DNA from 3 places in the Mesorhizobium sp. M1342 genome. Region 1 is predicted to be linked to each of the others. Evidence: riboswitches for the same ligand, from Rfam matches in the RefSeq annotation. Region 1 holds a riboswitch; each other region holds the start of a gene.
The links. A riboswitch is a leader RNA that binds a small molecule or an ion and turns the genes downstream of it on or off. The one in region 1 is predicted to bind cobalamin.
Positions count from the first base shown of each region.

Region 2: linked by a shared signal. The riboswitch ahead of NKH06_RS00125 (DUF1636 family protein) and the one ahead of metE (5-methyltetrahydropteroyltriglutamate--homocysteine S-methyltransferase) in region 1 are both predicted to bind cobalamin.
Region 3: linked by a shared signal. The riboswitch ahead of NKH06_RS13260 (ABC transporter ATP-binding protein) and the one ahead of metE (5-methyltetrahydropteroyltriglutamate--homocysteine S-methyltransferase) in region 1 are both predicted to bind cobalamin.

Region 1 is NZ_JAMYLI010000038.1:13,110-23,704, reverse strand. Features, by position in the region: gene NKH06_RS28655 (glycosyltransferase family 10 domain-containing protein) at 1-305, shown strand, start outside; gene NKH06_RS28650 (hypothetical protein) at 442-795, opposite strand; gene NKH06_RS28645 (cytochrome-c peroxidase) at 1,750-2,805, shown strand; gene metE (5-methyltetrahydropteroyltriglutamate--homocysteine S-methyltransferase) at 3,250-5,601, opposite strand; cobalamin riboswitch at 5,697-5,898, opposite strand; gene NKH06_RS28635 (alpha,alpha-trehalose-phosphate synthase (UDP-forming)) at 6,467-8,161, opposite strand; gene NKH06_RS28630 (hypothetical protein) at 8,149-8,706, opposite strand; gene NKH06_RS28625 (adenosine kinase) at 9,028-10,020, opposite strand; gene metK (methionine adenosyltransferase) at 10,070-10,595, opposite strand, start outside.
Region 2 is NZ_JAMYLI010000001.1:18,974-29,568, reverse strand. Features, by position in the region: gene NKH06_RS00155 (NADH-quinone oxidoreductase subunit E) at 1-732, opposite strand, end outside; gene NKH06_RS00150 (NADH-quinone oxidoreductase subunit D) at 733-1,923, opposite strand; gene NKH06_RS00145 (NADH-quinone oxidoreductase subunit C) at 1,924-2,526, opposite strand; gene NKH06_RS00140 (NuoB/complex I 20 kDa subunit family protein) at 2,531-3,112, opposite strand; gene NKH06_RS00135 (NADH-quinone oxidoreductase subunit A) at 3,103-3,468, opposite strand; gene NKH06_RS00130 (winged helix-turn-helix domain-containing protein) at 3,800-4,999, shown strand; cobalamin riboswitch at 5,029-5,233, shown strand; gene NKH06_RS00125 (DUF1636 family protein) at 5,273-5,701, shown strand; gene cobW (cobalamin biosynthesis protein CobW) at 5,704-6,741, shown strand; gene NKH06_RS00115 (cobaltochelatase subunit CobN) at 6,760-10,482, shown strand; gene cobG (precorrin-3B synthase) at 10,479-10,595, shown strand, end outside.
Region 3 is NZ_JAMYLI010000011.1:43,842-54,436, forward strand. Features, by position in the region: gene NKH06_RS13250 (DSD1 family PLP-dependent enzyme) at 1-1,098, shown strand, start outside; partial or broken gene NKH06_RS13255 (AraC family transcriptional regulator) at 1,103-1,938, opposite strand; cobalamin riboswitch at 2,234-2,440, shown strand; gene NKH06_RS13260 (ABC transporter ATP-binding protein) at 2,600-3,388, shown strand; gene NKH06_RS13265 (ABC transporter substrate-binding protein) at 3,435-4,382, shown strand; gene NKH06_RS13270 (FecCD family ABC transporter permease) at 4,518-5,504, shown strand; gene NKH06_RS13275 (metal ABC transporter permease) at 5,529-6,377, opposite strand; gene NKH06_RS13280 (metal ABC transporter permease) at 6,377-7,237, opposite strand; gene NKH06_RS13285 (manganese/iron ABC transporter ATP-binding protein) at 7,234-8,094, opposite strand; gene NKH06_RS13290 (metal ABC transporter substrate-binding protein) at 8,172-9,119, opposite strand; gene NKH06_RS13295 (Fur family transcriptional regulator) at 9,264-9,692, shown strand; gene NKH06_RS13300 (phosphatidate cytidylyltransferase) at 9,757-10,595, opposite strand, start outside.

The DNA of each region.
Region 1 (10,595 bases):
TCGTTGCTGAAACAATGCCGATCTATTACGGCAGCCCGGCAATCACGAGGTTCTTCCCTTCGGACTCTATGGTTCTGATTGACCCAGAGGACAAGAACGTAATCCCAAAAATTCAAGAAATCATCGACTCGGACCTCTGGAAGGAACGTCGCGGCGCAATAAGAGAGGCGAAGCGGTTGGTCCTCGAGAAATACAATACATTTGCTTATCTCGCGGGCTTCATCGAAAGCGTTCAGGATAAACCCTTACCGCCGGAAATTATACACATCGATTCGCCTGAAGTCGATTTTGCAATGGACGAATGAAGTACTCCAACGCTCGCTTCGCGTGCCCGGCGGTTGGTGGTCTGGCGAGATCGGTACGGAACGCTCGGCGGAGAATGCCTGCTGCGCAGACGGCCGGCACGGGCGCACGAGGTCATCCGCCCCCGGCTGCCGCTGATCAGACGAACTGGGGAAGGCCAGGAACGGAATTGAGGACCTCGTCCACGAGTTCGTCGCCGGCATGTTCCTTGGCGCAGGCGATCGTCTCGTTGGCGAGGCCGGCGATCTTTGCCATGCTGAGACCCTCACTCATCAATTGCTGGCCGAGCCCCATAAGGCCGCCACCCTCTGGGTCGTCGCCATGATACTTCGCGACTAATTCTGAAGCTCCCGGAATGGCCTCGATCATGCGCGCAACGGGACCGTCGGCCGCGTGGCTTTGCAGGAAACCCAGCATTAACCCAACGGCCTTCTCTGCGACAGCCGGGCCGATGCCCGCACCAGTGGCGATGCGCGGTAAGAATTCTTCCATGCAGGGTCTCTCTCTCTTTAATGAGGTTTACACGGGGCCCGTCCGGCGCCCAGCGCCCTTGGCCGAACCACAATTGAACTCCACAAAAATAGGCCGGCGGAAGTGCTATTGCGCGTAAAACCGCCTCTGTCAACGCAAGCTGCGTCGGACGTGCGTGTTTCGCAAACCGGAGATTCGTTCCAATTCACTTCATTACGTATTGGCAACCGCACGGATTGCGGTGGCTCGCTCTGGGCCAATGCCCCGCGCCCGTCAAATTATGACTACAACGTGGTCATCGCCTAGGATCTGTGGATCAAGGTGTGAGGCACTTACAGCCGGTGGACCTGCTCAAGCGCCGCGCCGACACAAGGGCTAGATTGGCGATACTGCGCGTGTTGGCCATGTCTTTCCTCGCGTGATGGGATGTTCGTAGAAGCGGAGCTATATGCCGGTGTGACGTCGATAAGGCGAACCGGCTATTCCGACAGGACATCCATACTGTCGCATAGACCGTTGCTGCTTAGGTATTGAGACCGCCATCGCTGGTGACACCACAATGTGCAGTCCGCGGGTGTCGATAAGGCCGATTCACGCAATCAGCAGACAGGAGGAACGAATGAACCCTGAGGTTTCAGAAGCTCACTTTTCGCAAGGCGTGCAGCGCACATGGTGCAAGAGATTGCCAAGTCTTGCAGATGCTATCGACTTTCTCAACGATGGCTGGAAGATCGCAGTGACCGAATCTACGAAGCGCACTCAGTGCGTGCTTTGCTACATCCAACCGGTTGCCGAGCAGGGATACTCCTCCTCCCTGAAGTCCAATCGACAACAGCGATCACTTCCAAGAGGGTCCCAGCTCCGCCGCGAAAACGGGTGCCAGACCCCGATCCTCTCCCTCAACTGATCTAGCTCAGGGCGTTCATGAGCCGCAGATCGCATAGTGGCTGCGTGCACGACGCAGGAAGACCATTTATGAAAATCCTATTCAGAACGATGGCTGTCACCTTGCTGGCACCCACCGCCTTTGCTGCGGATTCGATCCCCACCGACCTCAGAGATACGGCATTGGCCACCTTCAGGGCTTTGCCATCCACCACGCCGACAGTCGCCAACAACCCGATCACCCCGGAAAAGATCGCTCTCGGCAAGGCACTGTTCTTCGATCCACGCGTCTCGGCGTCAGGCGTCTTGTCGTGCAACTCGTGCCACAACCTGGCCACCGGCGGCGACGACAATCACGAAACCTCGATCGGCCATGGTTGGCAGAAGGGACAGCGCAACGCGCCGACTGTACTGAACGCTGTCTTCAACATCGCTCAGTTCTGGGATGGTCGTGCCGCAGACCTGAAGGCTCAGGCGAAGGGACCGGTCCAAGCCGGCATCGAAATGGCCAATACACCGGACCAAGTCATCGCCACGCTCAAGTCCATGCCGCAATATGTCGAGTGGTTCGATGCAGCTTTTCCGGCTGAAGCCGATCGGGTCACCTTCGACAACTTCGCCAAGGCGATCGAAGCCTTCGAGGCGACACTGGTCACACCGGCCCCGTTCGACAGCTTCCTGAATGGTGATGAGCTTGCCATGACTTCCGAACAGAAACAGGGCCTGGCGCTTTTTATGGACAAAGGCTGCTCGTCCTGCCATGCCGGCATCAACGTTGGTGGGCAAGCCTATTTCCCATTCGGCCTCGTGGAACAGCCCAGCGCCGAGGTCCTGCCGGACAAAGACAAGGGCCGATTTGCGGTCACCAATGCAGCCGATGACTACTATGTTTTCCGCGTGGCGCCGCTGCGCAACGTTGCACTCACCGCGCCATACTTTCATTCGGGCAAGGTTTGGGATCTGAAACAGGCCGTCGCCATCATGGGGACCACCCAGCTTGGCGTAGTACTGGCGGACGAAGAAGTTGACCTGCTTGTTGCCTTCCTCAACTCGCTGACCGGAGAGGCACCCGAGGTCGCCTATCCCATCTTACCCTCCGAAACGGCGACAACGCCCCGGCCTGTAACGCAGATCTCAGGAAAATAAAGGGCCAACTGGCTGCGGACGTCGCAATCGAAAATGATTGCGGCTTTTACTTGGGCCACACGAATTGCCACATCCATCTCCGAATTGGCGGGAGGCTAGCAATACCCGAAACCTGCCACCTCGCCCGTAGTCTGCGCGAATCAGCTGGGGAAGCGGACAGACGCGCAGCACCATATATTGTCGCCGCCTGAGCGAACATGCCAAGCAGTCTACTTTGAGAAACGACGTGTGTACGATTTGTTCGAGGCGCGGGGCCTGTATGTTCCCAAGGACCAATACTATAGCGTAGTGTCACATTCATATTTCTGCGGGATGAGGACACGTGCCGAAGGAAAATTGCACATTTTCGCCGAGTGGCTTATTTCCAAGAGTGTGATCGGTTTGGCATATTCCCGGCCGACATCCGCCAGTCGGCAACTCCCCACACGGTGAGGAAGAGAAGCCTCACGCCTGCACTTTCTGCCGGAGCGCGCGTGCTGCAGCGACCATGTTAATGAGGGCAGGGCGGACCTCCTCCCATTTGCGTGTTTTGAGGCCACAGTCGGGGTTTATCCACAGTTGGCCATCGGACAGTCGCTCGCGGGCAAGCATGACTAAGTCCGAAATCTCGCCGACTTCCGGGACGCGTGGTGAGTGAATATCATAGACGCCGGGACCGATTTCGTTCGGATATTTGGAGCTCGTGAAGGCGTCCAACAGTTCCATCTTCGAGCGCGACGTCTCAATCGAAATGACATCCGCATCCATTCCAGCGATCGCGTGAATGATCTCGTTGAACTCCGAATAGCACATGTGGGTATGAATTTGAGTCGCGTCCTTTACACCCGTTGAAGCGATCCGGAAACATTCGACAGCCCAGTCGAGATAGACTTTCCAGTCAGATTGGCGCAGTGGCAATCCTTCGCGAAAGGCGGCCTCATCGATCTGGACCATCCTTGCGCCGGACCTTTCGAGATCCGTCACTTCGTCGCGGATGGCGAGCGCGATCTGGCGGCAGGCTTCGGAGCGGGGTACGTCGTCGCGAACAAAAGACCAGTTGAGAATGGTGACTGGGCCTGTGAGCATTCCCTTCACGGGCTTTTCCGTAAGCGACTGGGCGAATTGCCACCAGCGCACTGTCATCGGATTGCGCCTCGATACGTCGCCGAAAATGATGGGGGGACGCACGTAGCGCGACCCATAGCTTTGTACCCAGGCATGCTGGGTGAACGCGAAGCCGGACAACTGCTCGCCGAAATGCTGTACCATGTCGTTTCGCTCGAACTCACCGTGCACCAGCACGTCCAGCCCGATCTCTTCCTGCCAGCGAATTGCAGCCTCGATCTCCTTCTTCAGGAACGTCTCATAGTCGACATAGCTCAGCTGGCCCTTCGCATGAGCGGCCCGCGCCTTGCGTACCTGCGGCGTCTGCGGGAAGGACCCGATGGTCGTCGTCGGGAACGGCGGCAGCCCGAGTGAGCCGGCTTGGACTCTGGAGCGCTCGCCAAAAGCGCTCTCTCGTCGCTTCGCGCTGTCCTCAATGCTAGCGATCCGCCCCTGAACAAGCGGGTCATGGATCCTCGTGGATGTCACGCGCGTGGCGGCAGCCTCGGCAGACGCTTTCAACGCGCCTGCCACCGCATCCCTGCCTTGGGACAGGGCCCGGGCCAGCAAGACCAGCTCGTCGGTCTTCTGGGCCGCGAAGGCGAGCCACGACCTGATGTCGGCGTCGAGTTCCGTCTCCATGCGCAGATCAATCGGCACATGCAGCATCGAGCAAGAAGGCGCGATCTCGACGCGGTCCAAGGGCCAGCCGGCGACGATCGGTTTGATGCGGTCGAGAATGGCGGGCAGGTTCGCACGCCAGACGTTGCGGCCATCGATCAAGCCAAGCGAGAGCACCAGATCCTTCGGAGCGAGCCGACCCACCGTTTCCAGCTGCTCGGGAGCGCGCACGAGATCAATATGCAGCCCGGCCAGGGGCAGAGAAACCGCGGTTTCGAGATTGTCTCCCAGCGACCCGAAATACGTAGCCAGCATGATCTTCAGCTCGGGCGCGGCTTTCGACAGCTGGCCATAGGCGAATTCGAACGCAGCTCGTTCGTTCGGGTTCAGATCGAGGACAAGCGCTGGCTCATCGATCTGCACCCAGTCGGCTCCCGACAGCTTCAGCTTCTGCAGGACTTGCTCGTAAACGGGCAGCAGCCGCGGTAGGAGCGCGATGGGACCGAACCCCTCGGCAGGCGATTTCGCCAGCTTGAGGAAGGTGATGGGTCCAAGGATGACTGGGCGTGTGTGAATGCCGAGAGCTTTAGCCTCGAGGAAATAATCGACCGGCTTCGATGACGAGAGGGCGAACGTCTGATCATCATCGAGTTCCGGCACAATGTAGTGGTAGTTGGTGTCAAACCACTTGGTCATTTCCATCGCGGTTACACCAGGTCCATGAGCCTCCTCCTGGTGACCAGCGTGTCCACAATCCTCCGTCTGACCCTGGTTGCCGCGCGCCATTGCGAAGTAGATGTCAAGTGGGACCTCGCCGCTATTCCAGCCGTAACGGGATGGAACGGCCCCGACCATGGCTGCGGTGTCGAGCACATGGTCGTAAAGCGAGAAGTCGTTCGACGGGATTTTCGACACGCCGCGATCGCGCTGCTCTTCCCAGCTAGCGGCACGGAGCGCCTTCGACGTCGTGAGAAGGTCGCCAGCGGACGATGTTCCGGACCAGTAGCTTTCAAGCGCGAATTTCAGTTCTCGCCGACGACCGAAGCGCGGCACGCCGAGCGTTGCTACAGGAATTTCCTGAGAGTCAGTCATGTCATACCCCGATGGTTGGGGCGCCGATGACAAGGAAGGCGCTAGCAGGCCGGCACGAACGCCGGCTTGCAGCGGCCACCGAGACACCCCGCCCGTGGACGTAATTCGCCGTGGCAGGTCTCCTGGCTCGCGGGGTCATAGCCTCTACCCGTCTTCCTGAGGGTATTCGCCTCAGTGACATGAGTGGGGTTGGCTCGCCGCTAACAGTTGCGGGGGCAGCGCCGGCATTGCACCGGCTTCCCTCTTAGCTCCGCTGCGGCAGCACCGCACGCGAGAACCACGACACGCAGACAATCACAGCAGTCCGCTCTTTTGTCAATGACGCATAACGAAATGTTTATGTCGTTATGTGATTTCGCTTTTACGCTTGTCTAACATTGTGAAATATTCAGTCGCCCATTGGCGGCGCTGCTCCGCTGCCACCATAGTCCAACTAATGGATCCCTGTCGGGCTGCGACATCCCTCGCAGGTCGCCGATGAAGGATTTCGGACAAGACTTCAAGCGCGTGACAACGTCATTAGAATGCAGAAGATCGCATTGGTGGCGATGTTTAACGATGCGGCCGCAAGCCGTGCGTGCGTGGTAGAAGCGGTTTTCTCGGAGTGAGCGCCAAACCGTGGTCCGAGGGGAATTGGCACGCCAGTCGTCATCACGGGTGACTAGGCAATCGTGATGACTCCGCTCGGCGGCAAGAGACCACACTGACGGAGCCTGGCTCAAGGGTCTGATGCAAAGCCCGACTGTGGTCCCGATAAGCCGCTTAAGCCGCATTCAGGCGGTCAGGATAAGTATCTCTCTCTCCAAGCGCTCGGCATTGAGGGATGCGCAAATGCAGGCAAAGCTCGCGTGCTTCATATTCTGCATCATACGATCGGCAGGACCCAGTTTTTATCCAGTGCACGCGTCAGCGCGGTGTGCAATTCTGGCTCGGTCCGATACGAAGGCATTTGGGCCTCGCTGATCCAGCCCAAGCCAACATAGTGGAAGTGATCCGCAGGGACCGTAACCCGGCTGCTGTCCAGTTGCCGAACGAAGTCCGCTGACCAATGGTGGATCGTATACGCTTCAAGTTTGTCCATCATCCTCCGCCAGCGTTGGATGCGTTCTTCGCGCGGCATGCTGGCCGCTCTTGAGATCGCGGTAGCTATCTCGTCGGAGAGCCTCGGATTTACCAGCAGGGCGTCCTCGCCGAAGTCTTCGGCCGCGCCGGCAAACTTCGATAACACCAGAACGCCAGGGTCGCTCGGATCTTGTGCAGCAATGTATTCTTTCGCCACAAGATTCATGCCATCGCGCAACGGCGTCACAACGCAAACACGCGCGGCTCTGTAAAGACCCGCTATCTCAGCTTGGGTGAACGACCTGTTCTCATAGATAATCGGCATCCACTCGTCCGTGCCATGCCGGTTGTTGACTTGATTGACGAGTCTTTCGACGTCGCGCCGATATTCGCTGTACGCTTGGATGTCGCCACGTGAGGGAGTTGCGATTTGCAAGAGCGAGACACGTTGCGGCTCGACTGCCAGCAGATCGAAAGCTTTAATCCGATTGTCGATGCCCTTGGTGTAGTCGAGCCGATCGACGCCGATAACTAGCTTTGCTCCGCCAAGTTTCAACTGCGAAATGTAGGCTTTCTGCGCCTCAAGCGAATCTGCGGCACACTGTTCGAATTGCTTCGGATCGATACCTATAGGAAAATTTTGGCATTGCGTCTGGCCATGGTCCGAGAAAACGACCCCGTTCTTGCTCTCCAGCCCCAAATGAGATTGGACACAGGCGAGGAAATTGCTCACATCACGGTCGGTCTGGAAACCGAGCAGATCATACTCGAGCATACATTTCATTAGCTCGCCAGAATTGGGCACGCGCTCCATCATGTCAGACTCGGGCCATGGCGTATGCAGGAAATGGCCGATCGGCCGGTCAATGCCGAGTCTGTGCAAATCAGCGCCGAGCGGCAGGAAATGGTAGTCATGAACCCAGTAGACTGCGTTATCTCCCAATTCGGACACCGCGCGCGCCATGAAGGCATTGACGTCGCGATAACTTTTATAATCCTCTTCCGAGCCTGAGATCCGGTCCGGCAGCGAGTGGAGCGCCGGCCACAATATTGAATTTGCAAAACCTTGATAGTACCGAGAATAGTCCGCTGCCGGCCCATCGAGCCACCCGATTTGACCTTTGCCACGCTGCACGAGGGGCACCTGTTGCTTATCCCCGTCGCCCAGATGCTCGGAAAAACCTACCCAGACCGCGCCGGAACGCTCCACGACGCACTCCAGGGCCGCCGAAAGCCCGCCTGTCTTGGGCTGATCAGAATTGACAGTCGCACCGCGGTTGGAAATTGCGATAAGACTCCTATGTGGCTGCTGGGCCGCCGTGTTGAAGCGCTGGTCTGCGGCTGAGACAACAGGACGGGACGGGCCAACTTCGGCTTGTTGTTCTCGCTCCTGTGGCAAGTCTCTCAGGGGTTGTTCAAAAGCGATTAGTTCGTGAACAGCCCCAGTTTGCCATGTGAGGTTCCGGCGCGGCGAGTTGGCGTTGTTCAATGCGTCCATTTCATGCCTCCGTTGAATATTTCCCCCAGATGGAGCAACTGGAATTCCAAATTGGCCCTGCTGACGAGAATCTGACGAGCGTCAGAGCAAATGGCGACCGATTGCCGCGTTTCGGCTTCGGCGCCCTCAAGAACCGGCTTATCGCGAAAATAGCTGGCGACCCGATCGAGCGGACCGTGCTTGCGGTAATTGTTGGATTGTTCGGATAAGAGATACACCCATGCCAGCACCTGTTGAAATGAACTGAAACTATGTCGCTGCAGCCAAGGCTGCCGGGCCCCGTGATGCGATCCTGCGTCTGCCGAAGAGTTTTGACACGGAGATCGGAGAGGGCGGGATAGTCCCTTTCCGCCCGTCAGGGCCGGTTTTTGAATCCCTTCCTCGTTGCCCTCGACGATCCCAAAATCGTGGAAGCCAGACCGCGATGTGAATACCAGCCAGGCGAGCACTTCCTGACATCCGCGAATGCCGGGCTCCACATCCGGCGCCTCGTCGAGATTGACGAAGATGAAGCCCTGCTGCCAATTCCGCTGGTCCCATACCAATGGCGAACCAGTCTGCCCGCATTCGGCATCGTGGGACGTGATCGCAAGTCAAGTGCTCCGACGGACGCCGCGAGTTCTCCGTTACCTCAGGAACCTTACTGGCCTTCCCCAAGCTGAGCTTCTGGAAAATGCCGGTGGCGATCTCGATGACGGTGAATGCCGTCAAGGCATGCCCGCCTTGCACCCCCTTCCAGCGAGCTTCACGGCAGCAGCATCGGTCAGTTCTCCGAAGCGAATGGCTGTCGTTATCAGCGAGCTTTGACACAGTTCCGCCACTGCGATGATCGCGTCGGTTGGGCAGCTGGTTAGTTGCCCGCGCATCTACAGCAACCCAGCCCGTTCCGCCTCGCGGCGCAAATTCTGCCTTGGCCTTGGGCCGATCTGCTGGATCACCAGGCCGGCCGCCAGCGAGCCAAGATCGCCGCAAGTCTGCAGGTCGCGGCCTTGCGTGTAACCATGCAGGAAGCCGGCGGCATAGAGATCGCCGGCGCCCGTCGTGTCGACCAGTTCCTTGATGGCGGTCGCCTTGATGACCACGGTCTCGTCGCCGCGCACGATCACCGAGCCTTTTTCCGAGCGGGTGACGGCGGCGATCCGGCAATCCTTGCGGATCTGCGCCAGCGCCTCGTCGAACGACGATGTCTGGTAGAGCGACTTGATCTCGTGGCTGTTGGCAAAGACGATATCGACCGTGCCCGAACGCATCAGGTCGAGGAATTCGTCTCGGTAGCGGTCGACGCAGAACGAATCCGACAGTGTCATGGAGACTTCGCGGCCTGCCGCGTGCGCCAGCTTGGCCGTCTGCCGGATCGCTTCCTTGGCGCGCGGCGGATCCCACAGATAGCCTTCGAAATAGGTGACCTTGGCACCGGACGCCTTGTCGGCCTCGACATCCTCAGGGCCAAGCTCGACGCAGGCGCCGAGATAGGTGTTCATCGAGCGCTCGCCGTCGGGGGTGACGAAGATCATCGAGCGCGCCGTCGGCGGCTCGCCCTTGAGCGGCCTGGTGTCGAAGGCGACACCCTGCGCATGGATGTCGTGCGCATAGATTTCGCCCAGCGCATCGTTGGACACCTTGCCGGAGAAGGCGGCGCGGCCGCCGAAGCTGGCGACGCCGGCCGCCGTGTTGCCGGCGCTGCCACCGGAGGCCTCGATCGCCGGCCCCATGTGGCTGTAGAGCAGCTCGGCGCGCTTGGTATCGATGAGGTTCATGGCACCCTTGATGATGCCGTTGGTCACCAGAAAAGCGTCGTCGCACTGGGCGATGATGTCGACAATGGCATTGCCGATGCAAAGCACGTCATAATCCGGCATCAATGTCTCCGCTTGGGCTTTCCGCTTGCCAATTCGCTCGCCGGCGGCTTCACGGGGCGGCTAGTCCTGCCTCGCGACGCAATTCGTCCGCCCTGTCTGTCTTCTCCCAGGTGAAATCAGGCTCTTCACGGCCGAAATGGCCATAGGTGGCTGTATTGCGGTATATAGGGCGCAAGAGATCAAGCATCTTGATAATGCCTTTCGGTCTGAGATCGAACAACTCAAGAATGAGGCGCTCGATCCTGCTTTCCTCAACCCTGGCTGTCCCGAACGTGTTGACCATGACGGAAACCGGACTGGCCACGCCGATTGCGTAAGCAAGCTGCACCTCGCACACGTCCGCAAGTCCGCTGGCGACGATGTTCTTTGCGACATAGCGGGCCGCATAGGCAGCTGAGCGGTCAACCTTGGACGGGTCCTTGCCCGAGAAGGCGCCGCCGCCATGACGACCCATCCCGCCATAGGAATCGACGATGATCTTGCGTCCCGTGAGACCGCAGTCGCCGCGCGGCCCGCCGACTACGAACCGCCCCGTCGGGTTGACCAGAATTCTGATGCCTTCCGTCTCCAGGTGG
Region 2 (10,595 bases), on a different contig from region 1:
CGGCGCGACAGGGGCCGCGGCCGGTGCCGGCACGGGCCCTGCGATGATCGCGTCGGGCGCCGCCCTGGCGGCCCTGGCCGCTTCCCTGGCTTCCCTTTCACGGGTCGACTTGAGGATCGCCTTTTCGCTCTTCAGCGTGGTGAGGCCGGAGGCCGGCTCCGAGCCGGTACGGCCGTTCTGCGGCCCCGGTTCCACCGAAGCACCCTTGCCGGCGTCATAGAGATCGATGATTTCAGCCAGGCGTTCCGGCGTCAGATCCTCGAACGTGTCCTTGAAGATCATCACCATCGGCGCGTTGACGCAGGCGCCAAGGCATTCGACCTCTTCCCACGACAAGGTGCCCTTGTCGTTGGCGTGGAACTGGTCATGATGGATCCTGGAGCGGCAGACATCCATCAGCGCTTCCGAACCGCGCAGCATGCAGGGCGTGGTGCCGCAGACCTGGATGTGCGCACGCGTGCCGACCGGATTCAACTGGTACTGCGTGTAGAAGGTCGCGACCTCGAGCCCGCGGATACGCGGCATGCCGAGCATGTCGGAGATCGTCTCGATCGCCGCCTTCGTCACCCAGCCTTCCTGCTCCTGCGCTATCATCAGCAACGGGATGATAGCCGACTGCTCACGGCCCTTCGGGTACTTCTTGATCCATTGCTTCGCAGCCGCTGCATTCGCCCGGTTGAAGGCGAAGGATGCTGGCTGGACGCTGGCTTCTGCGAGACGGCGGACTGACATTTAGCGATCGACCTCACCAAACACGATGTCGAGGGAGCCGAGAACGGCGGTGACGTCGGCCAGCATGTGGCCGCGGCAGAGGAAATCCATCGCCTGCAGATGCGCGAAACCCGGCGCGCGCAGCTTGCAGCGGTAAGGTTTGTTGGAGCCGTCGGAAACCAGATAGACGCCGAATTCGCCCTTCGGCGCCTCGACCGCGGCGTAAACCTCGCCGGCCGGCACGCGATAACCCTCGGTGTAGAGCTTGAAATGATGGATCAGCGCTTCCATCGAGCGCTTCATCGCCTGGCGCTTGGGCGGCACCACCTTGCCGTCGAGGTTCGACACCGGGCCGGCGCTTTCCTTGCCGAGCAGGAGATCGACGCACTGGCGCATGATCTTCGCCGACTGGCGCATTTCTTCCATGCGTACGAGGTAGCGGTCGAAGCAGTCGCCGTTCTTGCCGATCGGAATGTCGAAATCCATTTCCGAATAGCATTCATAGGGCTGCGACTTGCGCAGGTCCCAGGCAGCGCCCGAACCGCGCACCATCACGCCCGAAAAACCCCAGGCCCAGGCATCCTCCAGCGAGACGATGCCGATGTCGACATTGCGCTGCTTGAAGATGCGGTTGCCGGTCAGCAGCTGATCGAGGTCGTCGATCGACTTCAGGAACGGGTCGATCCACTTGCCGATGTCCTCGACCAGCTTCTGCGGCAGGTCCTGATGGACGCCGCCGGGACGGAAATAGGCGGCATGCATGCGCGAACCGGAGGCGCGCTCATAGAACACCATCAGCTTTTCGCGCTCGACGAAGCCCCACAGCGGCGGCGTCAGCGCGCCGACGTCCATAGCCTGCGTCGTCACATTGAGGATGTGCGACATGATGCGGCCGATTTCGCAATAGAGCACGCGGATCAGCTGCCCGCGTTTCGGCACTTCGATGCCGAGCAGGCGCTCGGCGGCCAATGCGAAGGCGTGCTCCTGGTTCATCGGCGCGCAATAGTCGAGCCGGTCGAGATAAGGGATCGCCTGCAAATAGGTTTTGGCTTCGATCAGCTTTTCGGTACCGCGATGCAAGAGCCCGATATGCGGATCCACGCGATCGACGACTTCGCCGTCCAGTTCCAGCACAAGGCGCAAAACGCCGTGCGCCGCAGGGTGTTGCGGGCCGAAATTGATGTTGAAGTTGCGGACCGAAGTTTCAGCCATTTACTGCTTTGCCTTCTCGTCACCCGGCAGCACGTAATCCGTACCTTCCCACGGGGACAAAAAATCGAAATTGCGGAATTCCTGCTTGAGCTCGACCGGCTCATAGATGACGCGCTTGGCCTCGTCGTCGTAACGCACCTCGACGAATCCGGTCAGCGGGAAATCCTTGCGCAGCGGATGGCCTTCGAAACCGTAGTCGGTCAGCAGGCGACGCAGATCGGGATGGCCCGAAAACAGCACGCCGTAGAGATCGTAGGTCTCGCGCTCGAACCAGTCGGCGCCGGGGAACACGCCGGTGATCGACGGCACCATGGTTTCCTCGTCGGCCTGCACCTTGACGCGGATGCGCACATTCTGCTTCGGCGACAACAGGTGGTAGACGACGTCGAAGCGCTTGGCCCGCGACGGATAGTCGGCGCCGCAGACGTCGATGATCGAGATGAACTGGCAGCGCGCATCGTCGCGCAGGAAGGTCATCACCTCGACCAGATCGCGCGGCTCGACGTGAACGGTAAGCTCGCCATAGGCAAGCACCCCGTCACTGAAGCGGCCAGGCAGCTTCTCGCCGAGATAGGTCGACAGTTCGCTCAGGGATGCGGTCATGGATTTACCGTTCGATCGTGCCGGTGCGGCGGATTTTCTTCTGCAGCAGAAGAATGCCGTACAGCAACGCTTCGGCGCTCGGCGGACAGCCGGGCACATAGATGTCGACCGGCACGATGCGGTCGCAGCCGCGCACCACCGAATAGGAATAATGGTAGTAGCCGCCGCCATTGGCGCAGGAGCCCATCGAGATGACGTAGCGCGGTTCCGGCATCTGGTCGTAGACCTTGCGCAGCGCCGGCGCCATCTTGTTGGTCAGCGTGCCGGCGACGATCATGATGTCGGACTGGCGCGGGGACGCACGCGGCGCGACGCCGAACCGCTCCGAATCATAGCGTGGCATCGAGGTGTGGATCATCTCGACCGCGCAGCAAGCGAGGCCGAACGTCATGAACATCAGCGACCCGCTGCGCGCCCAGGTGATGAGCGCCTCGGTCGAAGTGACCAAAAAGCCCTTGTCGGCCAACTCATTGTTGATCTCGAGGAAGAAGGGATCGTCCTCCCCCACCGGCCTGCCGGTGTTGGGATCGATAATACCCTTGGGCTTCGGCGCGACGAGGGTGCCTGAACTGTCGTTCAATCCCATTCCAGCGCTCCTTTTTTCCATTCATAGGCAAAGCCGATGGTCAGCACCGCCAAAAACACCATCATCGACCAGAAACCGAGCATGCCGATCTTCGAAAACGACACCGCCCACGGAAACAGGAAGGCCACTTCCAGGTCGAAGATGATGAACAGGATCGACACCAGGTAGAAACGGATGTCAAACTTCATGCGCGCGTCGTCGAACGAGTTGAAACCGCACTCGTAGGCGGAAAGCTTTTCGGGATCGGGATTGCGATAGGCCACCAGGAAGGGTGCGGCCAGCAACGCCAGGCCGACAACCAGCGCCACGCCTATGAACAGGACGATGGGCAGGTATGAGCTCAAGAGTGCGTTCATGCTCGGCTTTCCGTTGGCGCCAATCCACTTTGATTACAGCACCGGACCCTAATGCGGAAGCGTGACAGTTTAACCGCTGAACCGTTTTAAGGGCCTATGCTGCAACGCGGCGAGGGTTAGCGCAGCACTTCCAGCGAAGCAAGTCAAACCTTGTTCAAAACACCGACCTGGACGGCATATCGCGGCAAACTGGTCCGATCCGCTCCTGTTTGATTTCCTTCGCTTTTTACTCCACTTTTCTCTCCTGACATGGATGCCGCCAAAACCCTGCTAGCATGGGTTGGAATCAGCCATTCGACCCTCGGTCAAAACACTTCAAAGTGATGCCTGCATGAAGGAAAAGATCTCGCTCCCCACGGCCCGTCGCATCGCGCTTGCCGCCCAGGGGTTTCTCGATCCCCGCCCGACCGGCACGCCCGACCGCCGGCATTTTGCCCGCACCCTCTCCCGCACCGGCCTGCTGCAGATCGATTCCGTCAGCGCGGTGGTGCGCGCTCATTATATGCCGCTCTATTCGCGCCTTGGCCCCTACCCGTTCTCGCTGCTCGACAACGCGGCCGTGACGCGCAAGCGCACGGTTTTCGAATACTGGGGGCACGAGGCCTCCTTCCTGCCGGTCGAGACATACCCGCTGATGCGCTGGCGCATGCAGCGCGCCGAGCGCGGCGACGAAATGTATCTGGGCCTCGCCAAATGGGGCCGCGAGCACGCCGCCTACATCGAAGAGATCTACCGCCAGGTCGCCGAGCGCGGCCCGATCGCCGCTTCCGCGCTCGAAGGCCAGAAAGGCTCGGGCGGCTGGTGGGGCTGGAGCCATGCCAAGCACGCCTTCGAATGGCTGTTCTGGGCCGGGCGCATCACCACGGCGCACCGCCGCGGTTTCGAGCGCTTCTATGACCTGCCCGAACGCGTGCTGCCGCAGGCGATCCTCGATCTGCGGGTACCGGCAGCCGAGGACGCGCACCGCGAATTGCTGCGCATTTCTGCCCGCGCCCACGGCGTGGCGACTTCAGGCGACCTGCGCGACTATTTCCGCCTGTCGCCGGCCGACATGAAGGGCCGGCTGGAGGAACTGGTTGAAACGGGCGAGCTGCTGCCGGTGCGTGTCGAAGGTTGGGACAAGCCCGCCTATCTTCACAAAGACGCCCGCCTGCCGCGCAAAGTCGAGGCCCGCGCCCTGCTGGCACCCTTCGATCCGGTCGTCTTCGAGCGCTCGCGCACGGAGCGGCTGTTCGATTTCCATTACCGCATCGAGATCTACACGCCGGCCGACAAGCGGCAATACGGCTATTATGTCCTGCCGTTCCTGCTCGGCGACAGGATCGTGGCACGCGTCGACCTCAAGGCCGATCGCCCGGCCAGCATACTGCGCGTCCATGCGGCCTATGCGGAGCCCGGTGCACCGCCTGAAACCGCTGCAGAGCTGTTCGAGGAATTGAAGCAGATGCAGGGCTGGCTCGGTCTCGAACGCATCGAAGTGACGCCTGCCGGGGATTTGGGGCCGGCGCTGGCCGACATCGCCGTGTCGTAAGCTCGCGTTGACACCGCCGCCCGCAAAAGCCTAAATCCGGTTCAGATGGTCTCTTGCCCGCAACGGCAAGGGCTAAGAGGGAATGCGGTGCGGGGCAAAATCCCAAATCCGCGGCTGTCCCCGCAACTGTAAGCGAAGAGCCAAGGCCGAAAGCCACTGGGGAGTTCCCGGGAAGGCGGCTACCCAAGGCGATGACCCGCGAGCCAGGAGACCTGCCGTCTGCGACTTTAGAATCCGATCGCCCGGCGGGTTTCCGGGCAAGGAGCCCGATCTTTGGACCACGACAGCAGTTTTTCGGCTGGCACAGCGGATATTTCGTCCGGCCATGATGATGCCTTGGCCGGCGTCACCATCATCGTCTGCGCCTCCTGCCGCAATGAGACCGGCTCCGACGCCCATCCCCGCGCCGGCGAATTGCTGGCGGACGACACGCGCCGCGCCGCATCTGGCGACGATATTCGCATCCGCAGCGTCGAATGCCTCGGCAATTGCAAGCGGCGCCTCAGCGCCGCCATCCTGCGCGACGGCTGCTGGAGCTATGTCTTCGGCGACCTGACCACGACCAGCGGCGCCGACCTCATCACGGGTGCCAAGCTCTTCGCCACCTCGAAGGACGGCCTGATTCCATGGCGCGGCCGCCCCGATAGCCTGAAGCGTGGCCTCGTTGCCCGCATCCCTCCCCTCGACCTGTTGAAGGACTGATCATGACTGCTTCCGTCTCGCGCGTTCCCTGCACCGTCGTCACCGGCTTCCTCGGCGCCGGCAAGACGACGCTGGTCCGCCATCTCCTGGAAAACGCCGGCGGCAAACGCATTGCCATCATCGTCAACGAATTCGGCGACATCGGCATCGACGGCGAGATTTTGAAGGGCTGCGGCATCGACACCTGCCCGGAGGAAAACATCGTCGAACTGGCCAATGGCTGCATCTGCTGCACCGTCGCCGACGATTTCGTGCCGGCGCTTGACAAGATCCTGTCGCTGACGCCGAGGGTCGACCATATCCTGATCGAAACCTCGGGCCTGGCGCTGCCCAAGCCGCTGGTCCAGGCCTTCCAGTGGCCGAGCGTGAAGAGCCGCGTCACAGTCGATGGCGTCATCGCCGTGGTCGACGGCCCGGCGCTGGCCGAAGGCCGCGTCGCCAACGACATGGACGCCTTGCAGGCGCAGCGCGCCGGGGACGAGACGCTCGACCATGACGATCCGGTGGAAGAAGTGTTCGAGGATCAGATCGCCTGCGCCGACCTGATCATCCTGTCGAAGAGCGACCTGATGGACGCCGCCGGCACCGCCCGCGCCAACGCCATCATCAACGAACATTCCGCCCGCGCGGTGAAGATCGTGCCGACGTCGCATGGCAAGGTCGATCCCTCCGTGCTGCTCGGGCTCGGTCTCGCCGTCGAGGACGACATCGAAAACCGCAAGTCCCACCATGACGGCGCATTCGACCATGAGCATGACGACTTCGACACCTTCATCGTCGACATTGCCTCGATCGCCAATCCGGACGAGTTGGCAAAGCGCGTCGCCACCGTCGCCGAAGAAGAGAACGTGCTGCGCGTAAAAGGCTTCGTCGAGGTCGGCGGCAAGCCCATGCGGCTCTTGCTGCAGGCCGTCGGGCCGCGCGTCAATCATTACTATGACCGCGCCTGGACCGCGCAGGACGACCGCCGCTCGCGTCTCGTCGTCATCGGCCTGAAGGGGCTGAACCGCCCGGCGATCGAGCGTATACTCGCCGGCTGATCTCGGACACGGGTTGCGATGCACATCCTCACCACGACATCCGCCTCGCTCGACGACCTCGCCGAGCCGGTCGATCTGCGGCAGGCGCCGGCGGATATCGTGGCCCTGTCCTTCACCGACAGCGACCTCGCCGGACTGGCGGCAGCCTGGAAGGCCGATGCCGGCCGCCTGCCCTCGATGCGGCTGGCTGCCCTGCGTGACCTGCGCCATCCCATGTCCGTCGACCTCTGGGTCGACAGCGTCGCCCGTCACGCCAAGGTCATCCTCGTGCGCATCCTCGGCGGCTACGACTGGTGGCGCTACGGCTGCGACCAGCTTGCCTCGACCGCCCGCGCACACGGCATAAAGCTGGCGCTGCTGCCCGGCGAATGCCGCGACGAGGATCTGCGCCTGATCGAAGCCTCGACGCTGCCGCGCGAGGAGCTCGATGGCCTGCTCGACTATTTCCGCGAGGGCGGCCCGGCGAATATGAGCGCGCTGGTGCGGAGGCTGGCGCGACTGGCGGGACAGGATGCGGCTTTTGCAGAGCCGGTTCCAGTGCCGAAAGCCGGGTTTTATGAGCCAGGACTTGGGGTCGTTGGTGATCCTTCACACCCCCCTCTGTCCTGCCGGACATCTCCCCCGCAAGGGGGGAGATCGGACTTCATCAAAGCCGGCTCTTTTCCCGTTTCATTAGAAGCTGACGCGTCCGCAACCTCGACAATTGGCGAAATCTCCAATGACAGCGCAATCTCCCCCCTTGCGGGGGAGATGTCCGGCAGGACAGAGGGGGGTGTGAAGGAACTCGACGCTGACAACGTCAACGCTCCTATCATCCCCATCCTGTTCTATCGCTCGATGCTATTGGCCGCCGATGTCGCGCCCATCGATGCGCTTTTCCACGCGCTCCGCCAGCGCGGCATCAATCCGGTCCCCATCTTCGTCTCCAGCCTCAAGGACCCCTCATCCCTGGCGTTCGTGGAAACCGCACTCGCCGCGCTCAATCCCGCCGCCATCATCACCGCGACCGCTTTCGCGTCCGGCGCCGAACCCGGCATTGAAACCCTGTTCGACCGCGCCGGCGTACCGGTCTTCCAGGTCATCGTCGCCACCACCCGCCGCGACGTCTGGGAGACCAACCAGCGCGGCCTGGCGCCCGCCGACCTCGCCATGCATGTCGTGCTGCCCGAACTCGACGGCCGCATCCTGGCCGGCGCCCTTTCCTTTAAGGGCGAGAGCGAGATCGATCCAGCACTTGGCCACCGCGCCTTTGCCAACCGGCCGGAACCGGATCGTGTGGCGCAAGTGGCTGACCGCGTCGCGGCCTTTATCCGCCTGCAGGAGACAGCCCGCGCCGAACGCAAGCTGGCCATCCTGATGCCGGATTATCCCAGTGCCCCCGGCCGCACCGGCTACGCCGTGGGTTTGGATGTCCCGTCCAGCGTGCTGGCCATGCTGCAGGACCTCAGCGAACAGGGCTATGTCGTTGAGGGGATTCCGCAAACGCCGCGTGAGTTGCTGGCGCGGCTGGGCCAGGGCGGGCATGGCTTGGCCTTGAGGGATTATGTGGAGTTCTCGAAGGCACTGCCGTCTGCAGCAATTGCTGCCGTAGATGCAGCTTGGAAGGCTGAATATGAGATAGGTTTGTGCGAGGCACCCCCCTCTGTCCTGCCGGACATCTCCCCCGCAAGGAGGGAGATCGGCAGTTCCGCCATCGGCGCTCATTCTGCGACGTTCGTAGCTGGCGAAAGCGGCAATGAGAGCTCAATCTCCCCCCTTGCGGGGGAGATGTCCGGCAGGACAGAGGGGGGTGCTCAAGCGCCAACCGCCGCCCACTTCCCCTTCCGCGCTGCCACCTTCGGCAACATCACGGTCGCCCTCGCCCCAGCCCGCGGCCGCTCCGTCGACCGCCGCGCCGACTACCACGACCCGACGCTCCCGCCGCGCCATGCGCTGATCGCCTTCGGCCTGTGGCTGCGCAAATCGCTCGGCGTCCATGCGCTCGTCCATGTCGGCGCGCATGGCACGCTGGAGTGGCTGCCGGGCAAGACCGTTGCGCTTTCGGAGAACTGCTTTCCCGAGATCGTCACCGGCGCCATGCCCGTCATCTATCCCTTCATCGTCTCCAACCCCGGCGAAGCGGCGCAGGCCAAGCGGCGCATTGCCGCCGTCACCCTTGGCCACCTGCCGCCGCCACTGACCGATGCCGAGCTGGACGAGAACCAGCACAAGCTGGAACGGTTGGTCGACGAATACGCCCAGGCCGACGGGCTCGACCGCCGCCGCCGCGACCGCCTTGCCAAGCTGATCGTCGAGACGGCGCAGAAGACCGGCCTCGCTTCCGAAGCCGGCGTCGCCACGACCGACGCGCCCGACGAAGCGTTGCGCCGCATCGACGCCTGGCTCTGCGACCTCAAGGATTTTGCCATCAAGGACGGGCTGCATATCTATGGCCGCGCCCCTGAGGACGAGCCCGACGCCATGCGGCGCCAGAGTGCGGCAGCCGAGAAGGCGGCGCTGCTCGCCGCACTCGATGGCCGCCACGTCAAGGCCGGCCCGGCCGGCGCGCCCGCGCGGGGTCGCTCGGACGTTCTGCCCACCGGCCGCAATTTGTTCACCTCGGACCCGCGCACCATGCCGACGCCGACCGCCTATGATCTGGGCAAGGCAGCGGCGGAGGAAGTGGTGCGCGGCTACATGCAATCGCATGGCGACTGGCCGCGCTCGCTGGTCATCGATCTCTGGGGCTCGGCCTCACTGCGCACCGGCGGCGAGGAGATCGCGCAAGGATTGGCGCTGATGGGCTGCCGGCCGCAATGGGATTCGGCGACCGGCCGCATCACCGGCATCGAGGTATTGTCGCCGGCCACGCTCGGAAGGCCACGCGTCGATGTCACCTGGCGCATATCAGGCCTGTTCCGCGATATGTTCCCGACCCAGATCGCACTGATCGATGCCGCCGCCAACGCGGTAGCCGCCCGCGACGAGGACGATACGGAAAACCCGCTCGCGGCCAAAACCCGTGCCGACGGCAAGCTCAGCCCGCGCATCTTCGGCACCTCGCCCGGCACCTATGGCGCCGGCGTCGAGGATATCTTGTCCTCCGGCAACTGGGCCGCGCGCGAAGAAATCGGCCGCGCCTATCTCGACGCCACCTCGCACGCCTATGGCGGCGCAGAAGGAGAAGGCATCTCGGTGCCCGGCGCCTTCGAAGGCCGCATCGCCGAAGCCGATCTTCTCGTCCACACCGGCGACGACCCCGGCCGCGATATCCTCGAGGGCTCCGCCGACGTCGCCTTCATTGGCGGGTTTTCGGCTGCCTTGGCAACCCTGGGCAGGCATGCCGACGTCATCGTGCTCGACACCACCGATCCGCAAAGGCCGAAGCTCCGCTCGGTAGGCGAAGCGGTATCGCGGGTGGTGCGCGCCCGCGCCGTCAATCCACGCTTCATTGCAGGCCAGATGCGCCACGGCCCACGCGGCGCCTCCGAATTTGCCGAAACCGTCGACCGGCTGGTCGGCTTTGCCGAAACCACACACGCCATTTCGGGAACGCTGATCGAGGCGGTTCATGACGCCTATCTCGGCGATCCCATGGTTCGCGCCTTCATCCTGCGCGAGAACCCCGCCGCCGCGAAAGTCATCGCCGAACGCTTCCTGTCGGCGCGCCGGCGTGGCCTCTGGCATCCCCTGCGCAATTCCATCGACGACGATCTCGCCGCCCTGATTGCCGAAGCAGAAGCGCTTGGGGTGGCGGCATGAACGCCTTCTCGCGTCGCGGCGCTTGTCCGGCCCTGTCGGCGCCAATGCAAACCGGCGACGGCCTGCTGGTGCGGCTCAACCCGGTCGCTGGAGGTCTATCTTCTGGAGGCCCA
Region 3 (10,595 bases), on a different contig from region 1:
GCCGGCATCTTCCAGCCCTGCCTGCTGCTCGATCGCGACCGGCTGGACAGCAATATTGCCCTGGTGAAGGGCAGACTCGACCCCGGCCTTGCTGTGCGGTTGGTCGACAAATCGCTCGCCTGCCTGCCGCTGCTTGCGCATATCGGCAAGGCGCTCGGCAGTGAGCGCTTCATGACCTTTCACCCGCCGATCAGCGAGGCGGTGCTGAAGGCGTTCCCGGATGCCGATCTGCTCTATGGCAAGCCGATGCCGATCGGTGCGGCAAGGGCTGCGCTGGTGAAGGGTAATGTTGACTGGTCGCGTGTCTGCTGGCTGATCGACAGCGAGGAGAGACTGGCGGAATATGGCGCCCTCGCTGGCGAACTCGGCATCGGCCTGCGCATCGCTTTCGAGATCGATGTCGGGCTGCATCGCGGCGGGTTCGCCAGTCCTGAGGCCTTGTCGAAGGCGTTGAGCGCGTTGCCGGCCCGGCTGCATTGCGAAGGCGTCATGGCCTACGAGGCGCATGCGCCGCTCATTCCCGGCCTTTTCGGCGGACCGGCAAAGGCATTGGCCAAGGCGTCGGCGCAGGCCTCGGCGTTCGTCGCCTGTCTCGGCGCCGACCAGCGCCGTATCCTGAACATCGGCGGCAGCAAGACCGCGCTGCTTCATCATGGCGGCATGGCCAACGAGGTTTCGATGGGCTCGGCCTTTGTGCTGCCCAGTGATTTCGATACGCCAGGCCTCGACGGCTTCCAGCCGGCGGCCTTCATCGGCACGCCGATCCTGAAAATGGTCGAGCCGATGCTGCCTGGCCCGCCGGCCGTCACCCGCCTGCTGCAGGCGCTCGGCCGCTTCCCGCGCAAGGGCTGCTATCTCTATGGCGGCAAGTGGATGGCCGAGCCCGTCTTCCCCGAAGGCATGAAGGCGAATGGGCTGCTCGGCCTGTCCTCCAACCAGCAATTCATGGGCTTGCCCGCCGACGCGACCGTAAAACCCGGCGACTACGCGTTTCTAAGGCCGACGCAGAGCGAAGCCGTGCTGCAGCAGTTCGGGTCGATCGCGGTGTTTTCCGGCGGCGGGATAGTCGATCGCTGGCCGGCGCTGCCGATGGCCTGACCGACTACGCCTTCACCGGTATCCAGATCTCCAGCCCGCCATTGCCGCTGCGTGGGTCGAACTCAGGGCCGTAGCGTTCGAATTCCGGCGCATCCGATATCTCGTGGCCGGAAGCCGGCAGCCATTTGTTCCAGATCGTATTGACCGTGCGGCGGATGGTCGAGATGTGTTCGCGGTGGGCAAAGACCGCATATTTCTGCGCCGGCACCCGCGCCCGGCTGAATTCCTTGGGCAGGTCGGAAAAATCAGACACTTCGACGCCAGCGATGTAGTCGAAATTGCCGGCATCGTCGCCGTTGACGCAGACGCCATAGGCGACATCGCCGGTCTCGCCCGGAATGTTGCCGATATAGGGGCCGAAGCGCTGCCATTGCATCGGAATGGCGGCGCTGGTTTCGCAGCTGTAGCGTTCGCCGAGGCCGGCGATCAGGAACGGCCGGCTGGTCTCGAAACGCGGTGGTTCGAGATTGGTGAGGAAGGACTGGTCCATCAGGATCGGCTCCACGAGGTCGAGCTTGTCGAGTGTGCCTTGCGCGCGCACCAGTTCCGGCGTGGTGCCGAACTGATCGCGGAAGGCACGGGTGAACGCCTCATGCGAGTTGTAGCCGGCGTCGAGCGCGACGGAGAGAATGTCGGGCGCCCCGCCGGCCAGCTTGCGCGCCGCCTCGGTGAGCCGGCGTGAGCGCATGTAGCCCATCACCGAGCGGCCCGTGGCAGCGCCGAAAGCCCGCGCGTCACATGAAAACGCGACACGCCGCTGCTTTGCGCGACATCGTCAAGCGAGATCGCCTCCGGCAGATGACTTTCGACGAACCACAGCGCTTTCTCGGTCGGGTTCATTTTGCTCCTCGCATTGGCCAGATCATCCTGCCGTTTCCTGGCGCGGCCAGTTTGATCGAAATTGCGCATCCCGCGCAATCGAACCGATCCCGTCACAGTCGCACACCGATATGGCACAGCGGTCGAGCGCCCCTTGCCGCCGACGAGCCAAATTCGGCAGGCTTCGCTTGACAGCGCCAGGCGGCATCCTCTAAATGCGTAATGTTATTACATATCGAGAGCGTGAAATGCATGTTTCCCCTAGCCGGCCCACCACTCCGTCCGAGAAATCCATTGCGAAGCGATTGGGGGAAATCTACGCTGAAGCGGTGATGGTCCCCGAGTCGAAAGGCGAGGGGTGAAAAGGGAACACGGTGAGATCCCCAGGGGTCGAGGCCGTGGCTGCCCCCGCAACTGTAAGCGGCGAGCAAAATCCGTGAATGCCACTGGCCGGCAAGGCTGGGAAGGCAGGATGGCGCAACGACCCGCGAGCCAGGAGACCTGCCATCACAGAGTTGACCGGACGGGGTGTGCCGGGAGGAAACGCGAATCCCGGTCTTGTCGGCCGCTTCGCCAGCTTCCTTCCGTCGCCAGTTTTGGAAAGTGACGGAAAGTTGGACGGCTCCATCCATCGCATCATCGCATGCACGCTTTGCCATCCCGGCAATCTGGCGGGCAGCCGATGACCGTAGCGCTTCTCGAAGCACATGACCTCTGCGCCATGGCGAATGGCCGGGATCTGGTCCAGGCGGTCAGCTTTTCGGTGGCCGCTGGCGATCGCCTCGCCATCATCGGTCCCAACGGCGCGGGCAAGACGACGCTGCTGCGCATGCTGTCGGGCATGCTGCGGCCGAGCTCCGGCGAGGTGAACCTCGGCGGGCGCCGGCTGGACGGGATTTCCGCCGCCGAGCGGGCGCTGCATATCGCCGTTGTCGGCCAGACCGACCAGCCCGATCCGCGGCTGGCGGTGATCGACTATGTCGAGCTGGGCCGGGTCCCGCACGCTCGGCTACGGCGCAGGAGCGAGGAGCGTGACATTGTCGTCGATGCGCTGCGCCGGACCGGCCTGCTGCCGCTGCTTGGCCGCACCATCGGCTCCCTGTCGGGCGGCGAGCGCCAGCGCGCCCAACTGGCGCGCGCCATCGCCCAGCAGCCAAAGATCCTGTTCCTCGACGAGCCGACCAACCATCTCGACCCGCGCGCCCGCGGCGAACTGCTTGAACTCGTGGCCGGCTTCGAGATGACGGTGATCGCGGTGCTGCACGATCTGGCGCTGGTCGCGCCGTTTGCCACCAGGGTGGCGGTGATGAACCATGCCCGTCTGCAAGCGCTCGCCGCACCGCGCGAAGCGCTGACCCAAAAGCTGATCCGCGAGATTTTCGGCATCGATGTGCTGCGTCTGCGCCATCCGACCGAAGACCGCGAACTGACGGTGTTCGAGATGCCGAACCGTGCCGCGCCGCCATTCTGATTGAAGCCGTCACATATCGATCAATCCCGTCCACAGGAGAAAACCCTTGAAACGCCTCGCTTTTTCGCTTGCCTTCTCGCTGCTGGCCTCGACAGCCCTGGCCTTCCCGGTGACCGTCGACAGCTGCGGCAAGCCGCTGACCTTCGACGCGCCGCCGAAGCGTGCCGTCATTCAGGATCTCAACATGGCCGAGATGGCCTTCGCGCTGAAACTGCAGCCGGCGATCGTCGGCCTGACCGGCATCTCCGGATGGTACAAGGTCGGTCCCGAATTCAAGGCCGAGCAGGGTTCGATCCCGGAACTGGCGCCGAAATATCCGACGCTCGAAAACCTCGTCGCGGTCGAGCCCGATTTTTTCTTCGCCGGCTGGTATTATGGCATGAAGCCGGGTGGTGAAGTGACGCCCGACACGCTTGCTCCGCACGGCATCAAGACGCTGGTGCTGACGGAAAGCTGCGTCCATCTCGACAAGAGCCGCCCCGCCGCCTCGATGGACCTGCTCTATGGCGACGTCGAGAAACTGGGCAAGATCTTCGGCAAGGAGGCCGAAGCTGAGAAGCTTGTCTCCGGCTGGAAGACGCGGCTCGCCGACATCACCGCCAAGGTCGGCGACGCCAAGGGAACGCGGGTCTTCCTCTATGATTCCGGCGAGGACAAGCCGTTCACCGCAGGCAAATTCGCCATCCCCAGCGCCATGATATCAGCCGCCGGCGGCGACAACATCATGGCCGACATGGATACCAGCTGGGGCAACACGGACTGGGAAACGGTGGCGTCGCGCAATCCGCAATTCCTCATCCTGCTCGATTACCAGGACGGTGGCGGCTACAGGAAACTGCTCGATTTCCTGAAGGCGCATCCGGCCATGAAGGAGACGGACGCGGTCAAGAACGAGCGCTTCGTCGCCCTGCGCTATGCCGAACTGACGCCGGGACCGGCCAACATCGAAGCCATCGACAAGATCGCCAAGGCCATGCATCCGGAAGCGTTTTGATGCCTGTCGCCCAAAAGTGCGCAGCGGTTTTGGGGCAACGACATGCATGAACAAAAGATCCTGGAAGTGCGTCGCACGCGTCCTGACAGACGCGACGCATTTCCAGGCTTGCGCCATCCGGCATTTGCACTGGCCATGCTGGTGGGAGCGGCGGCGATCGCCGCTCTCGCTCTGCTGTCGATCGCCTATGGTTCGACACTGATCCCGTTGACCGATGTTGTTGCCGCGCTTGGCCGTGCAATCGGCTTCAGCGGGCACGACGTGGCAGGACCGGTCGGCAAGATCGTCGTCGACCTGCGGCTGCCGCGCACGATCCTGGCCATCTGCGTCGGCGCCGGCCTCGGCGTCGTCGGTGCGCTGCTGCAGACGGTGACCCGCAACGACCTCGCCGATCCGTTCCTGTTCGGCCTGTCGTCGGGCGCCGCCGCGGGTGCGGTTTCCGTTATCACCGTCTTCGGCGACAGTTTCGGCATCTGGACATTGCCGGTCGCGGCCTTCACCGGCGGCATATTGGCTGCCGGCGTCGTGCTGCTGCTGGTTGCGCGGGTGAGGGGGCAAGGCCCGGAGCGGCTGATCCTTGCCGGCCTTGCCGTGTCCTTCATGTTCACCGCCTTGACCAACTATCTTGTCTTTGCCGGCGATCAGCGCGCCGCCCACTCCGTGCTGTTCTGGACCATGGGCGGCCTTGGCCTGGCGCGCTGGGATAATATCTGGCTGGGCGCGCTGGGAGCAGGCACCATTCTGGCTTACGCGCTGTGGAACCATCGCAGGCTCGATGCCTTCCTGGCCGGCGAAAACGCCGCCGAAAGCCTGGGCGTGCCGGTGGCGCGGATGCGAAGGATGACCTTTCTCGTCGCCGCCTTCTCGACGGCGATCCTGGTCTCGGTCGCCGGCGTCATCGGCTTCGTCGGGCTGATGATCCCGCATCTGTCGCGGCCGCTGGCGGGCCCCTTGCACCTGCGCCTGGTTGCCAGCTGCGCCGTCTTCGGCGCGGTGCTGTTGCTGGCCAGCGACCTCCTGGCCCGAACGCTGCTGCCGCCGCAGGAACTGCCGATCGGCATCATCACCAGCTCGGTCGGCGCGTTCTTCGTCGTCACCATGCTGATCCGCAACCGGCTTTGAGTGCGGCTTGGGTCAGGGCCGCGATTACTCTCCCGAAATGCCCAGCTGCACCCGTTGCTTTGGGCGCTTCGACTGGAACAGGGCAAGCAAAAAAACGCCGGCCTGAACGACGATGATCGTCGGGCCCGTGGCTGCGTCGATGTGATAGCTGAGGATCGTTCCCACGACGCTCGACCCGATGGCGGCGGCTGCTGCAATGGCGAGCATGCGCTCAAAGCTCTTCGTCAAAAGAAAGCCGATCGCTCCCGGCGCGATCAGCATGGCGATGACAAGGATGATCCCGACAGCCTTCAGCGAGGCCACGATGGTCAACGCGAGCAGCGTCAGCAGCCCGAAATGCAGCAGGTTGACGGGCAGGCCGATCGCGCGCGCATGGGCCGGATCGAAACAATAAAGCAACAGATCCTTGCGTTTTGCCAGAACGATGAGGATCGCCGGCACGACGATGACCGCCGCCTCGATCACGTCGCGCCACTGGACGCCGAGCATATTGCCGAACAGGATATGATTGAGATGCTGGTCGGTCTCGACTTTGACGAACAGCACCAGGCCAAACGCGAACATGCCTGAGAAGACGATGCCCATGACTGCGTCCTCCTTGATCCGGCTGTGCTGCTTGAGGTAGCCCGTCGCCAGCGCGCAGCCAAGTCCTGCCACGAAGGCGCCGAAGGCAAGCGGGATCCCGGCGATATAGGCGAGCACGATACCCGGAAGCACGGCATGCGAAACGGCGTCGCCCATCAGCGACCAGCCCTTCAGGACGAGATAGCAGGACAACACCGCGCAAATGGCGCCGACCAGAACGGCGACGGCGAGACCGCGACGCATGAATTCGTGGCTGAGCGGTTCGGCGATCCAGGACCAGATCGTCATCATGACGCGACCTGCGATGCGGCACGTGCCGCCCGGCGTGCGGCGAGCCGCCCATGTTTGGGTGCGAAGACGAAGGCAATCAGAAAGACCACGGTCTGCAGCACCACGATCAGTCCGCCAGTCGCGCCATCGAGAAAGAAGCTGAGATAGGCGCCGACCGCGCTCGTCGCCGCGCCGATCGCCATCGCGAGCAGGATCATGACGCCGAACCGATCGGTAAGCAGATAGGCGGTGGCGCCAGGCGTTACCACCATCGCGATCACGAGGATCGCGCCGACGGTCTGGAGCGCGGCGACGATGCAGGCGCTGAGCAGCACGAAGAACAGGACCCGCAGCCGCCACGGATTCAGGCCGACGCCGCGCGCATGGTTCTCGTCGAAGAACACCAGCATCATATCCTTCCATCGAAGCCCCAGTACAGCCAGCGAAACCGCTGCGATGAGGATGATCTGGGTTACATCCTCGTCGGAGATTGCGAGGATGTTGCCGAGTACGATGGACTGGATGTTTACGGAGGTCGGACTGATCGACGCAATCAGCAGCCCGCCAGCGAACAGCGTTGTAAAGACAAGGCCGATCACGGCGTCCTCGCGAAGTTGCGTCACGCGCCGCACCAAGGTGATGCCGAGTGCGGCGATGAGGCCGGAGGCGAATGCGCCGGCGGCATAGGGAAGGGCCACTATGTAGGCGGCCGCAACGCCCGGCACCACCGAGTGGGCAAGCGCGTCGCCCATCAGGGCCCAGCCCTTTAGTATGAGATAGCAGGACAGGAACGCGCAGACCATGCCGACCAGGGCGCTGACCCAGATGGCCTTGGCCATGTAGTTGTAGGTGAAGGGTTCCAGCAGGATGTCGATCACGGGGCTGGCGATCCGCTGTCGGGCTTCATCATCTTCTCTTGATCCCGCTCGCCGTAAAGCACCAGAGGACGCTCGTCATCGGTCAGCACGGTCAGGTGGCGAGCGTCGGGGTCGTCATGAAGATCGGCGCCGCCGAGGCGCAGATGCCTCAGCACGCCGCCAAAAGCTTTCGCAAGATTGGCTTGCGTAAACGTTGTCTCTGTTGGTCCGAAGGCCAGCACCGTCTTGTTGAAGATGACGACATGGTCGCAGAAATTGACGATGCTGCCGAGATTGTGCGTCGACACCAACATCAGCTTGCCGTCGTCGCGCATCGACCGAAGGAGATCGATGATCGCTGCTTCGGTCTGCACGTCGACGCCGGTGAACGGCTCGTCGAGCAGGATGATTTCGCCGCCCTGCGCCAGAGCGCGCGCCAGGAACACACGCTTCTTCTGGCCGCCGCTCAGTTCGCCGATCTGGCGCTTGCGAAAATCGGTCATGCCGACCCGTTCCAGTGCCGCGTCGACCGCCATGCGATCGGCTCTGCCTGGGATACGCAGAAAATTCATGTGGCCGTAGCGGCCCATCATGACGACATCTTCCACCAGCACCGGAAAGTTCCAGTCGACATCCTCGCTCTGCGGCACATACGCGACTAGGCCGCGCTTCAGCGCTGCGTGGACGGGCAATCCGGCGATAAGCACTGTTCCGGTCGACGGCGTCAGGAAGCCCATCAGCGCCTTGAACAGCGTCGATTTGCCGGAGCCGTTGACGCCGACCAGCGCGCAGATGGTGGAGGCGCCGAGCCTGAAAGAGGCGGAGTGTACGGCCGTGACCCCGCTTGAATAGTTGACGGTGACGTCGTCCACGTCGATGGAGGCAACGACCCGGCCGCTACCGGTCGATGTTCGATCATGGCTGCTGTCCGGAGCGAGCGCGGTGCGAACCCCGGTCACCCGCCGAACCCCTGGACGATCGTCTCGACGGTGGTTTCGAGAAGCTTCAGATAGGTCGGAACCAGGCCGTCTTCCTCGCTCAGCGAATCGACGTAGAGAACGCCTCCATAGGTGGCTCCGGTTTCGCGCGCGACTTGCTTGGCCGCCTTGTCGGAAATGGTGCTTTCGCTGAACACCACCGGAATCTTGTTCTCGCGCACCAGGTCGATCAGCTTGCGCGCCTGTTGCGGGGTGCCTTGCTGGTCGGCGTTGATCGGCCACAGATAGGCTTCGCGCAGATCGAAGTCGCGTGCCAGGTAGCTGAAAGCGCCTTCGCTTGTAACCAGCCAGCGTTGGTCCGTTGGGATCGCCGACAGGCGCTTGCGCATGGGCTCGTCGATTGCCTTGATCTTTTCCGAATAGGCGGCGGCATTGGCGGCATAGACCTGGGCGTTTGCCGGATCCGCCTTGGACAGCGCCTTGCGGATGTTCTCGACATAGATGAGGGCGTTCTTCGGCGACATCCACGCATGCGGGTTGGGCTTGCCTTCGTAAGGCCCCTCCTTGATCCCCATCGGCTCTATGCCCTCCGTGACGACGGCACTCGGCACGTTCTTCACGTTGTCGAAGAATTTCTCGAACCAGCGTTCGAGGTTCATGCCGTTCCAGAGCACGAGGTCGGCCGATTGCGCCTTCACCACGTCGAGCGGCGTCGGCTGATAGTCGTGGATTTCAGCGCCGGGCTTGGTCACCGACTCTACGATTGCCGCGGTCCCGGCTACGTTTTGCGCGATATCCTGGATGATCGTGAACGTCGTCACGACGCGCAGAACCTTCCCTGCCGCAGGCCGGGTCTCCTGTGCCATGACCGGAACAAGGCTCGCCATCGTCGCAAAACCGATGGCCACAAAGCCGCCAAGCGCCCGCAGCATCGTCCTGCGGGTTGGGGAAGCAGAAACAGTCATCGGATGCCTTTCGACTGGAGTTGATCGTCGCCCATGCGCTAGTCACGTCATGCTAATGCAAGTGATTTGCATCTAATATTGCAGTTGCAACTGATTTGCAAGTAGCTAATTGCAGTCGCGTGGCAACGCGGCTAAGTATGACGGATGAAAGCGGACAACGACCTTTTCGAGCGATTCCGGAGCAATTTGAAAGCCGCCGGTGTCCGGATGACCGAACAACGCAAGGTGATCTTGCGGCTGCTGGCGGATGCGCACGACCATCCGGACGCGAACGAATTGTATTCTCGTGCCCACCAGATCGACGGCAGCATTTCCTTGTCGACCGTCTACCGGACGTTGCGGCTCCTAGAGGAGAAAGGCGCCATCCAGCGTCATGCCTTCGACGAGGGCCGCGCCCGGTTCGAAAACGCGGACCGTGAACATCACGACCATCTCATCGACCTCGACACCGGTCAGGTGATCGAGTTCCGTTCCGACAAAATCGAGAAACTGCAGGCCGAGATAGCGTCGGAGCTTGGCTTCGAGATCGTCCGCCACAAGCTGGAACTGTATGTCAGGAAACGCGCTAAATAGCGGGGTTTCTGGTCGTCACCATGCTCATCCGCAACCGCTTTGAGCGCGGCAACAGATCGCCGGATCACACGGTCCAGAAATAGCGCACGATGTGGAAGAACACAGGGGCGGCGAAGACCAGGCTGTCGGTGCGGTCCATCATGCCGCCATGGCCTTCGATCAGATGGCCCCAGTCCTTGACGCCCTGGTCGCGCTTGATGGCCGAGGCGACCAGCCCGCCGAGGAATCCCATCGAGCAGGCGACGAAGGCTACGCCTGCCGCCTGCAGCGGCGAAAAGGGGGTGACGAACGACAACAATGCGCCGAGCAAGCTCGCCGACACCAGTCCGCCGATCAGGCCTTCCCAGGTTTTCGATGGTGAGACGTTGGGCGAAAAACGGTGTTTTCCAAACAGCTTGCCGAAGATGTACTGCAGCACGTCGCTGCCTTGCACGACGATGATCAGGTAGGCGATCAGCAGCAGGGTGCGGCCTTCGAATCCCGGCACCTCGAGTGTCAGCAGAGCAGGGACATGGCTGACGCAATAGACCGAGATCATCACCGCCCATTGCTGCGCGGCGATCCGCTCGAGGAAGCGTTCGGTGTCGCCATGCAGCGCCGTGATGGCCGGCATCAGCAGGAAGCAATAGACCGGAATGAAGATGACGAAGAGCCCGTACCAGGCGGTCCACACCAGCCAGTATTGAAACGGTATGATGATGCCGAACATGCCGAGCAGCACCCAATGGTCGCTGCGGCGCGTATGCGTCAGCGTCACGAATTCGCGCAGCGCGGCGAAGGAGATCAGAGCGAACAGGATGGTCATCCCGTAACGGCCGAAGAAGAAGGCGACCGTCATCAGCGCCACCATCACCCACCAGGCGTTGATGCGCTGGGTCAGATTGACCAGCGTCGAACTGAGCG